Regions from separate parts of the Neorhizobium sp. T25_13 genome, predicted to be linked through region 2. Evidence: predicted binding sites of a transcription regulator. Region 2 holds the regulator's gene; the other holds the start of a gene.
What was found. The regulator HrcA, encoded in region 2, represses chaperone genes, less so after heat shock. The targets are predictions, from matches to a motif close to GTTAGCACTCNCNNNNNGNGAGTGCTAAC.

Region 1: a site for HrcA is predicted at 3,846-3,874, ahead of groES (co-chaperone GroES). Genes of this name have one in related genera too.

The regions. Positions count from the first base shown of each region.
Region 1 covers NZ_PVBI01000001.1:222,350-229,429, reverse strand. The annotation lists gene C5J22_RS01180 (magnesium and cobalt transport protein CorA) at 1-752, opposite strand, end outside; gene C5J22_RS01175 (YkgJ family cysteine cluster protein) at 942-1,244, shown strand; gene C5J22_RS01170 (hypothetical protein) at 1,357-1,620, opposite strand; gene groL (chaperonin GroEL) at 1,796-3,430, opposite strand; gene groES (co-chaperone GroES) at 3,496-3,792, opposite strand; gene C5J22_RS01155 (J domain-containing protein) at 3,981-4,589, opposite strand; gene C5J22_RS01150 (cold-shock protein) at 4,942-5,151, shown strand; gene C5J22_RS01145 (hypothetical protein) at 5,547-5,768, shown strand; gene C5J22_RS01140 (dicarboxylate/amino acid:cation symporter) at 5,870-7,080, opposite strand, start outside.
Region 2 covers NZ_PVBI01000005.1:163,837-170,916, reverse strand. The annotation lists gene hemW (radical SAM family heme chaperone HemW) at 1-1,066, opposite strand, end outside; gene rdgB (RdgB/HAM1 family non-canonical purine NTP pyrophosphatase) at 1,073-1,717, opposite strand; gene C5J22_RS13560 (VOC family protein) at 1,726-2,133, opposite strand; gene rph (ribonuclease PH) at 2,156-2,872, opposite strand; gene hrcA (heat-inducible transcriptional repressor HrcA) at 3,050-4,129, shown strand; gene grpE (nucleotide exchange factor GrpE) at 4,247-4,888, shown strand; gene C5J22_RS13540 (VOC family protein) at 4,943-5,305, opposite strand; gene C5J22_RS13535 (helix-turn-helix transcriptional regulator) at 5,394-5,717, shown strand; gene ptsN (PTS IIA-like nitrogen regulatory protein PtsN) at 5,791-6,255, opposite strand; gene hpf (ribosome hibernation-promoting factor, HPF/YfiA family) at 6,332-6,907, opposite strand.

The DNA.
Region 1 (7,080 bases), on a different contig from region 2:
AGATTGCTCGCCTCGAAAACGGACGTGATCACGTCGCGCAAGCTTGCGACCATCGTTTCGACGCGGTGCATGTGCTGCAGTGCGTCCCGGAAATAGGGCTTGGCTTCCCTGTCAAGCGACGGCAAATCGAGGTGGTAGAGTTTTCCGCAAAGGTCGAGCATTGCGTCCAGCACCCGCTGGAACAGGATGATTTCCCGCCGCAGCTTGAAAATGCGCTTGATCTGGTTGCGGTCCAGAAACGCATCGAGCATCTTTCTTTCCATGTCGAGCACGGAATCCTCGATCGTGCGCACAATGGGAAGATAGCCGTCGATAATGAAATCGAGAATGGCGTGCAGGATGTAGTCGGTGCCATGGCACAGCGTCTGCGGCGATGTTTCCAGCCTGCCGCGCAGCTCTTGATGTCCGCGCTCCGAGCCATTGCGGACCGTTATGATATAGCGCTTGCCGACGAAAATCGCTGTTTCACCATAGGTAATATGGTCGGCTTCCAGCTGCGCCGTCTTCGCGATGACGAACAGCTGATCGTCATAGACGCTGAGCTTCGGCATCTGCAGCGGACTGAGCGCGTCGGCGATCGAGAGTTCGTGAAGGCCAAAACGGCTTTGCAGCATCAAAAGGTCGTCGCGGATGGGCTTGTGCAGCCCGATCCACACGAATTCGTTGTCCGTTGCGGGGATCGCCGCCTCGTCGAACGGCACGGCTTCAACTCGCCGGCCGTCACGATAGAGAAAAGATGCGGCGACGCTCATGCAGCCTCCTGGATTACCATGATCATGCGGCGCCCTTCGGGGCATGCCTTGCGCTGTGATACCCGCTATCTCACGACCCTTTTGTGACTATGCGACACCGACCGCCGGGTTTGCCGGATCGTGGTCAGGTATCATCACGTGTGGCGCACCTTTGTGGAGTTTCGGTCGGCGCCGTGATAAGAGACGGTGATGACCCTATCGAACGATTTTGATTGCCAGTCATGCGGTGCGTGCTGTTCGTTTTCCGCCGATTGGCCACGATTCTCCATGGAAAGCGAAGCCGCCCTCGATCTGTTGCCGGCACGTTTCGTCGCTGCGGACGAAGGAGGAATGCGTTGTGAAGGATCCCGTTGTTCTGCCTTGTCAGGGCAGGTCGGTGTCGGCACATCCTGCATGGTCTACGATATCAGGCCTGACGTTTGTCGCGAATGCCTTCCGGGAGACGATGCCTGCTTGATGGCGCGTGACGCTTTCGCATTGAATTCCGCGTAGAACTCGCCGACATTTCTATCCCGTCCCCGGCGATCGGATGCAGATTATTCACCGCCGCCGGCCGATCCGCCCGAGGCGTAGGGATACGGATCGCTCATGGACCGCCAAAGGGCTACATCTGCGACATGTCATCCAGCAGGTTCTGCGCCAGTTCGCTGATGGCGGTTTCCGCTTCTTCTAGGCTCCAGCCGACGTTTTCGGCGCGTTTTGCAAGGCCGGCCAACACGGGCGGCAGATTGCCGCCGGCCGTCGCCACGATATCGTCCGGCGTCAGTCCCTTTGCAAGCTGAAGAAAGACTTGCTCCAGGGCTTCCTGGCAACCGATATCCCTGTCCGGATAGGGTTCGGAACTGCGCGGCCTGTTCAATACAACCATTTGACCCTCATCTTATGCTGCAGCCTGAGCGGCTAGCAGATAACTACGGCCCAGACCGCGTCCGCTGCCACCAGGGCTGCTGATCGATATTTTTCTGCCTATACGAACGAAGGGCCCCGATCGATCGGAGCCCTTCATAACAGAAGACGTGATCGAGTTCCCGATGGGAACCCGTTTACATCATGCCGCCCATGCCGCCCATGTCAGGCATGCCGCCGCCGGCAGCATCCTTCTTGGGCAGGTCGGCAATCATGGCTTCCGTCGTCACGAGCAGGCCGGCAACCGAAGCCGCGTTCTGCAGAGCCGTGCGAACGACCTTGACCGGATCGACGATGCCCATGGTGATCATGTCGCCGAATTCGCCGGTCTGGGCGTTGTAACCGAAGTTGTCGGTATCACTTTCCAGGATCTTGCCGACCACGATCGAGCCTTCGCTACCGGCATTCTCGGCAATCTGGCGAACCAAGGACTGCAAGGCCTTGCGGATGATGCTGATCCCGGCATTCTGATCGTCATTCTCGCCCTTGATGTCGAGAACGATCGAGGCGCGAAGCAGGGCCGTGCCGCCGCCAGGCACGATGCCTTCTTCGACTGCTGCACGCGTTGCATTGAGGGCGTCGTCGATGCGGTCCTTCTTTTCCTTGACTTCGATTTCCGTCGAGCCGCCGACGCGGATCACGGCAACGCCGCCGGCCAGCTTGGCCAGACGTTCCTGCAGCTTTTCGCGGTCGTAGTCCGAAGTGGTTTCCTCGATCTGAGCCTTGATCTGGCCGATGCGTCCGTCAATATCCGCCTTGGTGCCCGCACCATCGACGACGGTGGTGTTCTCCTTGGTGATCGAGACCTTCTTGGCGCGGCCGAGCATATCGAGCCCGACGTTCTCGAGCTTGATGCCGAGGTCTTCCGAAATCACGGTGCCGCCGGTCAGGATCGCCAGATCCTCCAGCATGGCCTTGCGGCGATCGCCGAAGCCCGGAGCCTTGACGGCCGCGATCTTGAGGCCGCCACGCAGCTTGTTGACGACGAGCGTCGCAAGAGCTTCGCCTTCGACATCCTCGGAGATGATCAGCAGCGGCTTGCCGCTCTGGACGACGGCTTCCAGGATAGGAAGCATGGCCTGCAGGTTGGAGAGCTTCTTTTCGTGCAGCAGCACGTAGGCATCTTCCAGCTCAGCCACCATTTTTTCGGCATTGGTGACGAAGTAGGGCGACAGGTAGCCGCGGTCGAACTGCATGCCTTCGACGACTTCGAGTTCGGTTTCTGCGGTCTTGGCTTCTTCGACGGTGATCACACCCTCATTGCCGACCTTCTGCATCGCGTCGGCGATATACTGGCCGATTTCCTTCTCGCCGTTTGCGGAGATCGTGCCGACCTGGGCAATCTCTTCCGATGTGTTGATCTTCTTGGCCTTGGCGAGCAGGTCCTTTACCACGGCGGTAACGGCAAGGTCGATGCCGCGCTTCAGGTCCATCGGGTTCATGCCGGCGGCAACAGCCTTGCCGCCTTCGCGAACGATCGCCTGGGCAAGAACGGTCGCCGTCGTGGTGCCGTCGCCGGCGACGTCGTTGGTCTTCGAAGCAACTTCGCGGACCATCTGGGCGCCCATGTTCTCGAACTTGTCGTCAAGTTCGATTTCCTTGGCGACGGCAACGCCGTCCTTGGTGATCCGCGGTGCGCCGTAGGATTTGTCGATCACGACGTTGCGGCCCTTCGGACCGAGCGTGACCTTGACTGCGTCGGCGAGAATATCGACGCCGCGCAGCAGCTTCTCGCGTGCATCACGGCCGAATTTGATCTGTTTGGCAGACATGGAAAAACTCCCGGGCCGTTGGCCCCATGGTCTTCGTCAAAAGGAAATAAGGAAGCGGCCGAAGATCAGGCGATGACGCCCATGACGTCTGCTTCCTTCATAATCAACAGGTCTTCGCCATTGAACTTGATCTCGGTGCCGGACCACTTGCCGAACAGGACGCGATCGCCTGCCTTGACATCGAGGGGAACGATCTTGCCGCTCTCGTCGCGGGTGCCGGTGCCGACGGCGACGATTTCGCCTTCCTGCGGTTTTTCCTTGGCGGTGTCGGGAATGATGATCCCGCCCTTGGTCTTGGCTTCAGCCTCGATACGGCGCACGACGACGCGGTCGTGCAACGGCCGAAAATTGGTATTGTTCATTTTGGGTTCCTTAGCGAGAGCGCAGCCCAATGGCGGGTTCCCGATCGGATATCTTTAGCAGTCTTATGCCGGGAGTGCTAGCGCCATTCGTGCCTTGGTGGTGATCCGGCATCCGCGGCGACGCCGTCTCTCTTTGCCAGAGGAGGGGCGGCCGACATCGAGACCGCGCGCGGGTCACTCTCGCACGTTTAGCAGAAGCCGTTGAGCTTGAGGATCTTATGGGCGTCGATCGACGCCTGAAGCTGATCCTCCGAGTTGCGCTCTCCATGGTTCGCGTCCGGATGATGCATCTTGAGCCTTTGCTTATAGCGGCTTCTGATCTCCTCCGGCGTTGCATCCGGCGAAAGGCCGAGCGTCTCGAAAGCCTTGGCCTCCAGTACCTTGAGTTTGCGTCGCTGAAGATCCACGTTTGCGGCCTGGCGTTGTGCAGCGCTTTTGCGCGCGTTCGTCGCCTTTGCGGAACCGGAGCGAGCCATGGAGGGGAGCGGCATCTCCGAAGCCTTATTGATACCGGTGCCCCAGGTCGGGCGGCTGCCGCTTGCCGCTTCCCTCTGATAGCGGGCGATCAAAGGGTCGGAGAGGTTTGGCGCAAAGTTATAACCTTTGCCGTATTCCTTTACATGCTCGGGACAGAACAGCAGATAAAGCCCTTCGGCATCCCGCCCGACAGGAGCGCGATGAGTGCCACCCTTTTCGCATCCGTCCCACTGGCATTTCGGATGGTTGGGTTCGTGGTGCGGAGCCGGTTTTTTGCGGATCGACCGTAGGCCGACAAATATCTTTGAATCAGACGTCATCGCGCCTTATATGGCGGTCCTGCGCCAGCAGGCAAGGAGTATGGACAGGCCAACCACAGAGCAGTCCGTTGCTGCGGCAGTTCTGCGCCCAGCCGAGCGGGCTGAGGGTCCACCTGTGAGAACCCTTTTGCTGTGCCCGGAATGCAAATCCACCGAGGCGCCCAAACTAAAAGTTGACTTATGGGCGGATAGCCCCTATTTACGGTTTATCGATCTTTTGCTTGCTGAACTTTGGTTTCCGCGCGATTGGCACCGCGCCTGACGAACTTCCCTTTCAAAATCAATCGCTATCACCATCCGCAGGGCTTTGGCTCTGGGGTCACTCAATCTTGCTTTGAAAGGGTTCATCATCATGACCACAGGCACAGTTAAATGGTTCAATTCCACCAAGGGCTTCGGCTTTATCCAGCCTGACAACGGCGGCGCTGATGCGTTCGTACACATTTCCGCCGTCGAGCGCGCCGGAATGCGGGAAATCGTCGAGGGCCAGAAGGTCAGCTACGAACTCGAACGCGACGCAAAGTCCGGTAAGATGTCGGCTTGCAACCTGCAGGCTGCCTAACCAAAAGCGGCTTCCGCTTTGACCACGGATGTACTGGCACCGCTGGAAGCTGATTTTTTTAAGGGCCGGGCATCATGTCCGGCCTTATACATTGAGAGGCCGGAACATTGTGATGATGTTCCGGCCTCGTTTGTCATTGGGGTGACGCAATACCGGCGCCGCGCACAGCCGCTGAACATCCCGACCGGGGACTGGAGCAATTGCGCAGCGCAATCCATGTGGCGAGCGTTATGGACGGTCGCGGCTTTGCTCTCCGGAATGTCACATGATGTTGCCCTAACGTTCGGGCACATGTCCGAGAAAATACATCCAGCCGCTTGAATAGTATGCTGATAGATGCTGGCCATCATTGCCGAGGCGATATAGAAGCCAGGTTCAGCAACAGGCAGATCGCGATGGATGACTCGATCAAGATAGACAACCGCGGCGACTTCGGGCTCTGGGCCATCGAAGTGGCCAAGCAGATCGTCAGCGAACAGGGTTTCGACCTGGCCAACGCGTCGCGGAGCGGCACGGAGGAGGAGCTCCGCGTCGCCGGCAACGCGCTGGGGCAGGCGATCACCAAGGCACTCATCGAGGTGTATGACGGTCTGCTCGAAGGCGTGCCTGAAGAATAGCGCCGCGCTTATCCCGAAACAAAAGCACGTGTATTCTACGGAAACGGGAAAGGCCGCCGGCTGGCCAGCGACCTTTCTTCGGCTGCGATAGAAACAGGCGATTATTCGGCAGGCTGGCCCGACGGTATTAATACCGCGGTTTCGGCGTCGGCGCCGCCTGCCATGGCGGCTGCAAACTGTGTCCGGTCCAGCTCGTTTTCCCAGCGCGCGACAACGACGGTCGCGACCGCATTGCCGATCAGGTTCGTGAGCGCCCGGCATTCCGACATGAAACGATCGATGCCGAGGATCAGCGCCATGCCGGCGACAGGCACGGAGGGAACGACCGAAAGGGTCGCCGCCAGGGTGATGAAGCCGGCGCCGGTAATGCCTGCAGCTCCTTTCGAGCTCAGCATCGCGACCAGCAGCAGCAGGACCTGGTCGCCGAGCGTGATCGGCGTGTCGGTCGCCTGGGCGATGAAGAGCGCGGCAAGCGTCATATAGATGTTGGTGCCGTCGAGATTGAAGGAATAGCCGGTCGGAATAACCAGGCCGACCACCGAGCGCTTGCAGCCGGCGCGTTCCATCTTTGCCATCAGGCCGGGCAATGCCGCTTCCGACGAGGAAGTGCCAAGCACAAGAAGCAGTTCTTCCTTGATGTAGCGGATAAGCGAGATAATCGAAAAGCCGTTATATCGGGCGACGGCACCAAGGACGACCAGAACGAAGAGGAGCGAGGTGAGGTAGAAAGTGCCGATCAGCATGGCAAGGTTGGCAATCGAACCAATGCCATATTTGCCGATGGTAAAAGCCATGGCGCCGAAAGCGCCGATCGGGGCAGCCTTCATCAGGATGGTCACGAGACGGAAGATCGGCGCGGTCAATGCCTGCAGGAAATCGAGAACAGGACGGCCGCGGTCGCCGACCATGCCAAGTGCGATGCCGAACAGAACCGAGAAGAACAGCACCTGCAGGATATCACCCTGTGCGAAGGCGCCGACGATCGTGTCCGGGATGATGTTCATCAGAAAGCCGGTGATCGTCGCGTCATGGGCCTTCGCCGTATAGGTCGCCACTGCCTTGGCGTCGAGCGTGGCCGGATCTATGTGCATGCCGGCGCCGGGCTGGACGACATTCGAGACGAGGAGGCCAACGGCGAGCGCAAGCGTCGAAAAGGCCAAAAAGTAGATCATCGCCTTGCCCGCGACACGCCCGACCTTCTGCAGGTCGGCCATGCCGGCGATACCGGTTGCCACCGTCAGGAAGATCACCGGCGCGATGATCATCTTCACCAGCTTGATGAAGGCATCGCCGAGCGGCTTCAGCGACGCGC
Region 2 (7,080 bases):
GGTCCCGGCCGGAAAGCTGCTGCCAGCGGGCGAGATCGACGCCTTCCCGCAGGCGCAGGCCCATCAACAGCAACTCGTCGGCCTGTTCCTCGAAGCCGAGGATTTCTTCGTCCAGCATGCCGTGCCCGACACGCTCCACCTGTTCCAGCCAGGTTTCGGGACGCCGTTCGGTGGAGGTCGCGATCTTGTTTCTGCCGCGCATCAGGCGCCCGTGGGCGCCCGGTCCGATGCCGGCATACTCGCCATAGCGCCAATAGGTCAGGTTGTGGCGGCTTTCAGCACCGGGGCGGGCGTGATTGGAAACCTCGTAGGCCGGCATGCCGAACCGCTCGGTAATTTCCTGCGTCGCCTCGTAGAGCGCTGCGGATTGGTCGTCATCCGGCACGATCAGCTTGCCGGCCTTGTGCAGGCCATAGAAGGGCGTGCCTTCCTCGATGGTGAGCTGGTAGAGCGACAGATGGTCGACCGCGTAGGATATCGCTTCCTTCAATTCCGCTTCCCAAGCCTCGACCGTCTGTTTCGGTCGTGCATAGATGAGGTCGAACGACATGCGCGGAAAAATCTCCCGCGCCAGCCTGATCGCCTTCAGGGCATCGGCAACGTCATGCAGCCGACCGAGGAACTTGAGGTCCGGATCGTTGAGTGCCTGCACGCCGAGCGAGACGCGGTTGACGCCGGCAGCGCGATAGCCTCGGAAACGGGTTGCCTCGACGCTGGAGGGATTGGCTTCCATGGTGATCTCGATACCGTCAGGAACATGCCAGTGCTTGGCGATGCCGTCGAGTATCGCCGAGACCGTGGCAGGATCCATCAACGAGGGCGTGCCGCCGCCGAGGAAAATGCTGGTGACGGTTTTCGGGCCGCTCATCCGCCGCATCACTTCCATTTCCTTCAGAAAGGCGGCGGTGAAGCGCGGCTGGTCCACGGGCTGGTGGCGCACATGGCTGTTGAAATCGCAATAGGGGCACTTGGCCGCGCAGAACGGCCAATGCACATAGATGCCGAAGCCCGGTTCGCCGGTATCGGGCAGAAGGGTATCGGGAAGGAGAGGGGCGACTGAATTCAAAGCGCCTCAAGCCTCCAGGCAGGTTTCGACGAAACGCTTGAAGGCCCGCGCGCGGTGCGAAAGCGCTTCCGGCTCGCCGGGTTTCCAGCCATGTTTCTGATCACTGCTCATTTCACCGAAGGTAATATCATAGCCCTGCGGTTGGAAGACCGGGTCATAACCAAAACCCTGGGTGCCGCGCGGCGGCCACGCCACGGTGCCTTCCACCTCGCCGCGGAACATTTCCGTGTGTCCATCCGGCCAGGCGAGACAAAGCACGCTGACAAAGCGGCAACCACGCTGCTCCGGCTTGGTCGCACCGCGCTCCTCCAGCGCCTTCTCGACCTTTTCCATCGCCATCTGAAAGTCGCGGCTGCCATCCTCACGCTCCGCCCAGTTGGCGGTATAGACGCCTGGTGCGCCGTCGAGCGCGTCGATGACGATGCCAGAATCATCCGACAACGCCGGCAGTCCGGAGGCTCTGGCGGAGGCGAGCGCCTTGATCGCGGCGTTTTCCTCGAATGTCGTGCCCGTTTCGTCGGGCTCTTCGAATTTCAGCTCGGCGGCGGATTTCGCGGAAAAGCCGAAGGGACCGATCAGCTCTGCAATCTCGCGGATTTTTCCGGCATTGTGGCTGGCGACGACGATCGTTTTCGTATCGAGCTTGCGCATTACAATTCCTATTCGATATTCCAGAGCCTCGGCTCTGCGCATTCCAGGCTGTTGCCGGCCGGATCGCGGAAATAGATTGAGCGGGCACCGTTCGGCCAGCGGAAATCGCTTTCGATGGCAATGCCTGCCTTGTTGAGCTTTTCCTTGAGCAAGTCAATCGCCTCGCTCGTCATGCGAAAGCAGATATGCCCGGGTCCCGTCGCACCATGGGGCGGAACCGGTAATGCACCGGCCGGTGATGGCTTCACCGTCTCGGCAGGATTGAAGATCAGCAGGATGCCCGGCCCGCAACGGAAGAACACATGCCTGTTGCCGGCGCGCAGAACCTTTTCAAGCCCGAGAATGCCGCCGTAGAAGGTCTCGGCGGCATCGAGATCGTCAGCATAAAGTGCAGTTTCGAGAATGCCTTCGATCAAACAGCACCTCTTTCAGCGAGTGTCAGGCAATCGCCTGCTTCTGCATCGCCACCAGTTCCTGCGTGCCGTCCTGGGCCAGTGCCAAAAGCTTCAGGAATTCCTCCTGGCTGAAAGGCTTGCCCTCGGCCGTGCCCTGCACCTCGACAATGCCGCCGGTGCCGGTCATCACGAAATTCGCATCCGTTTCCGCAGCCGAATCCTCGATATAATCGAGGTCGATAACCGGCTGGCCGGCAAAGATGCCGCAGGAGATCGCCGCGACATGGTCCTTCAGCACCTTGTCAACCTTGGTCATCGAGCGGGCTTCCATCCACTTCAGGCAGTCGTAGAGCGCAATCCAGCCACCGGTGATCGAAGCGGTGCGCGTGCCGCCATCCGCCTGGATAACGTCGCAGTCGATGGTGATCTGCTTTTCGCCGAGCGCTTCCAGATCAATGACGGCGCGCAAGGAGCGGCCGATCAGGCGCTGGATTTCCTGGGTGCGGCCGCCCTGCTTTCCGGCAGCGGCTTCGCGCTTCATGCGGTCGCCTGTGGCGCGCGGCAGCATGCCGTATTCGGCGGTCACCCAGCCCTTGCCGCTGTTGCGCAGCCACGGCGGCGTCTTTTCCTCCAGGCTCGCGGTGCACAGCACATGCGTGTCGCCGAACTTGACGAGGCAGGAACCTTCGGCATGTTTGGAGAAATTGCGCTCCAATGAGACCTTGCGCATCTGGTTCAACTGTCTGCCTGAAGGCCGCATGCTTCACTCCCTGGATTTCTGTTTCCGCCTTCTACGGCCCCGGCCAGGCTTTTGCAAAGAAAAAGGCCTAAGGCGCTCTGCGGGCGATTGATTATGCCCGTGGCGATTTTCCCTTTGGAGAAGGCGCGGCGAATGACTATATTTTGTCGAAAGAACAACGGAACGGTGAAGTTTTAGATGGGATTTTCGGCATCGACGGGTAGGGACAGCGGCTCTGTGCTCGATGACCGTTCGCGCGAAATTTTCCGCCGCATCGTGGAAAGCTATCTGGAGACCGGCGAGCCGCTCGGCTCTCGAAACCTTTCCCGCCTGCTGCCCATATCGCTGTCGCCCGCGTCGGTGCGCAATGTGATGAGCGATCTCGAGGAACTCGGGCTCATCTACTCCCCGCATATCAGCGCCGGCCGCCTGCCGACCCAGTCCGGGCTTCGCTTTTTCGTCGATGCTTTCATGCAGGTCGGAGACCTCTCCGCCGAGGAGCGTGCCAATATCGACCGGCAAATCCGGCCCGCGGATCGCGATCAGCCGATGGAAAGCCTGATGGCGGAGGCGAGTCGCATGTTGTCGGGCGTCTCGCGCGGCGCCGGGATCGTCATTACCACCAAGAGCGACCCGGTCCTGAAGCACGTCGAGTTCATCCGCCTCGAGCCGACCAAGGCGCTTGCGGTGCTTGTCGGGGATCATAACCAGGTGGAAAACCGTATCATCGAACTTCCGGCCGGCGTGACGTCGTCGCAGCTGACCGAGGCGGCCAATTTCCTCAACGCCCACCTGAGCGGCCAGACGCTTCCGGAACTGCGCGGCCAGCTGAAGACGCTCAAGGATCAGGTGCAGGGCGAGCTCCATGCGCTCTCGCAGGAACTGGTCGAGCGCGGCCTTGCGGTCTGGTCCGGCGACAGCGAGGAAGGCAAGCCGACCCAGCTCATCGTCCGCGGCCGGGCCAATCTGCTCGAAGGCCTGGCGGATGTGGCCGATCTCGATCGCCTGCGGTTGCTTTTCGACGATCTCGAAAAGAAGGACAGCCTGATCGAGATCCTCGATCTCGCCGAGAAGGGACCGGGCGTGCGAATCTTCATCGGCTCGGAAAACAAATTGTTCTCCCTGTCGGGCTCCTCGCTCATCGTGGCGCCCTATCGTGACGGCGAAGACCGGATCGTCGGTGCCGTCGGGGTCATCGGGCCGACGCGGCTCAACTATTCGCGCATCGTGCCGATGGTGGATTACACCGCGCAGCTGCTTGCCAGGCTGTCGCGCTGAATTCGCGACCGAGCCGCCCCAACTTTCCCAGCAAGCCTTGATTTTTTCACTTTAAACCTCGATATCGGGCACAAATCCAAGCCCGTAAATCCAAGCCAAGAATAACCGGAGACCGTCATGACCGACGAAACCAACAAGAACGGACCTGACGCAACTGCCGCGGAGAACACCGTGGAAGCCGTAGCATCTGCTCTTGAGGACGCGGCCAACCAGAAGAATGCCGAGGCGCCTGCCGCCGAACCGGATCCGCTGGAATTGCTGAAAGCCGAAAATAATGAGCTGCGCGACCGCTTCCTGCGGCTGGCGGCCGAAATGGACAACCTGCGCCGCCGCACCGAACGCGAAATCAAGGACGCTAAGTCCTATGCGGCGGCCGGCTTTGCGCGCGACATGCTCGCCGTTTCGGACAATCTTCGCCGGGCGCTGGACGCCGTGCCGACCGAAATGCGCGCCACGGCGGATGCCTCGCTGACCACGCTCCTGGAGGGCGTCGAGATGACCGAGCGCTCGATGCTGTCCGCTCTGGAGCGCCACGGTGTGAAGAAGATCGATCCTGAAGGCCAGAAGTTCGATCCGAACTTCCACCAGGCCATGTTCGAGATCCCGAACCCCGCCGTCCCGAACAATACTGTCGTTCAGGTCGTCCAAGCCGGCTTCACGATCGGCGAACGCGTGCTCCGGCCTGCCATGGTCGGTGTCGCAAAGGGTGGCCCGAAGGCGGAAGCCTCCGCGGAAGCCGCCGGCGAAAAGAACGCCTGACCTCTACGATTTGCCGGGCGGCCTCGCGCCGCCCGGCCTGTTTTGTCTGAGCGCCTACCAGGCCTCCGGTTCCCGCACCATGTGAATGATATTGGCGGGGCTGGTGATCCAGCCGCCTTTGAAGCCTTCCGGCAGCGGCTCGATCGTGTCGCAGCGTACGACGCCCGATTTCTCAAGATGCGCTGCCGCATCGTCGAAATCACCCGTAAACAATTCCAGCCATATCTCGGCCTGGCTCATCATCGGCGCCTCGTCGATCCAGAGCTTGTTCGGCCCGAGTTCGAAACCGATGGCGGGTGCCTTGTCGATGAACTCCTTGAGGCCGATCGTGTCACGGTAGAATGCGATCGTCGCCTGATATTGATGCGACGGGACCTTCATGGCGATGTCGATGCCGCCGTATAGCCTGTCCGTCATGGCATTCTCCTCCTCTTCACCGTGGAAAACCGGAACCGCGATATGCGAGTTCCTTGCTGGCAGGCAAAATATGTTATAAAAACATAACATGTCAAGCGAAGCGGATATCGACGCAGTTTTCAAGGCGCTTGCCCACCCGAGGCGGCGGTTGATCCTCGATGAATTGAAGGGCCGGCCGCAAACCACCGGCAGCATCTGCGAGACCTTCGCCGACATGGATCGCTGCACGATCATGCAGCATCTGAAAGTGCTGGAAGAGGCCGATCTGGTGATTGTCAGGCGCGAGGGCAGGGAGCGCTGGAACTACCTCAATTCCCTGCCCATCAAGTCCATCAACGATCGCTGGATCGGCGATTATGCCGCCCATGCGGTGAGACTTATGGATAGGCTGAAATCGGATCTGGAAGGGTAGCACGCAAACAAAACCGCCCGGCGCTTTGTCAGCGGCCGGGCGGTTCGTTTCGTCCCCACGAATGTGTATGCGGTCAGGCGGCGTGGTTTGCCTGCTCCTCGTTGAGGAAGGCATAGATCGCCGAAGCGGAATCGGTCTTGCGCAGCTTGGCGACAAGGTCCTGGTCGCGCAGCACGCGGGCGATGCGCGACAGAGCCTTCAAATGATCGGCGCCGGCGCCTTCGGGTGCGAGCAGCAGGAACACCAGATCGACCGGCTCGTCATCGAGCGCTTCGAAATCGACGGGCGCTTCAAGACGCGCGAAAATGCCCTTGATCGACGAGATGCTGTTGAGCTTGCCGTGCGGGATGGCGATGCCGTGGCCGACGCCGGTGGAGCCGAGCCTTTCGCGCTGCAGGATGATGTCGAAGATTTCTCGTTCGCTCACGCCCGTCAGCTTGGAAGCCTTGGCCGCCAGCTCCTGCAATAGCTGCTTTTTGGAATTTACCTTTAGGGCAGGAATAATCGCATCTTGCTGCAGCAAATCTGCCAATGCCATTCTCGTCATCCTTCGTGCCGCAAGAGCTTGTGCCCTAGGCGAAGGGGAGCGCCGTCTCCGACGCTCTCCCCAGGTGTCAGTTCTTGATATTGGTGGAATCGATCCAGCCAATATTGCCGTCATTGCGGCGGTACACAATGTTCAGATGTTCCTTGCCGGGGCTGCGGAACAGAAGAACAGGTTCGTCTGTCATATCAAGTGCCATGACGGCGCTTGCGACCGTCATCGTCTTCAACTGCTTCGAACTTTCCGCGACAATAGTCGGCGCGAAATCCTCGGGCACTTCCTCCCCTTCATCCGGTACGCTGTCCATAACAGTGTAGGCAACTTCCGCAAAACCATTCACATGGTTGCCGGCATGATGATCCTTGAGCCGCCGCTTGTAGCGGCGCAGACGTTTTTCGATCCGCTGCGCTGCGGCGTCGAAACTGATCTGCGGATCATTCGCCTCGCCAGCCGCATGCAGGACGATCCCGGTATCGAGATGCACCTTGCAGTCGGCAGAAAAGCGCGAACCAGCCTTTTCCACGATGACTTGGCCTGAATAGCCTCCGTCGAAGTATTTTGTAACCGCTTCTCCGATTTGGTCCTCGATCCTCTGACGGAACGAATCGCCAATTTCCATATGCTTACCGGATACACGCACACTCATGGAGTTCTTCCTTCTTGTCGTGACTTGCGTGTTCCAGTCTACGCCAAGCCGTCCCCTCATCCAAGCCGTTCACACGCCACCGCGCTAAATTGCTGCAATCGATGCCTGTCTGGATGATGGGATAGGTTTCGTGCCATGTCCCGTGCAGTTGCGGCGGGCTTCTAGCGCCCGAT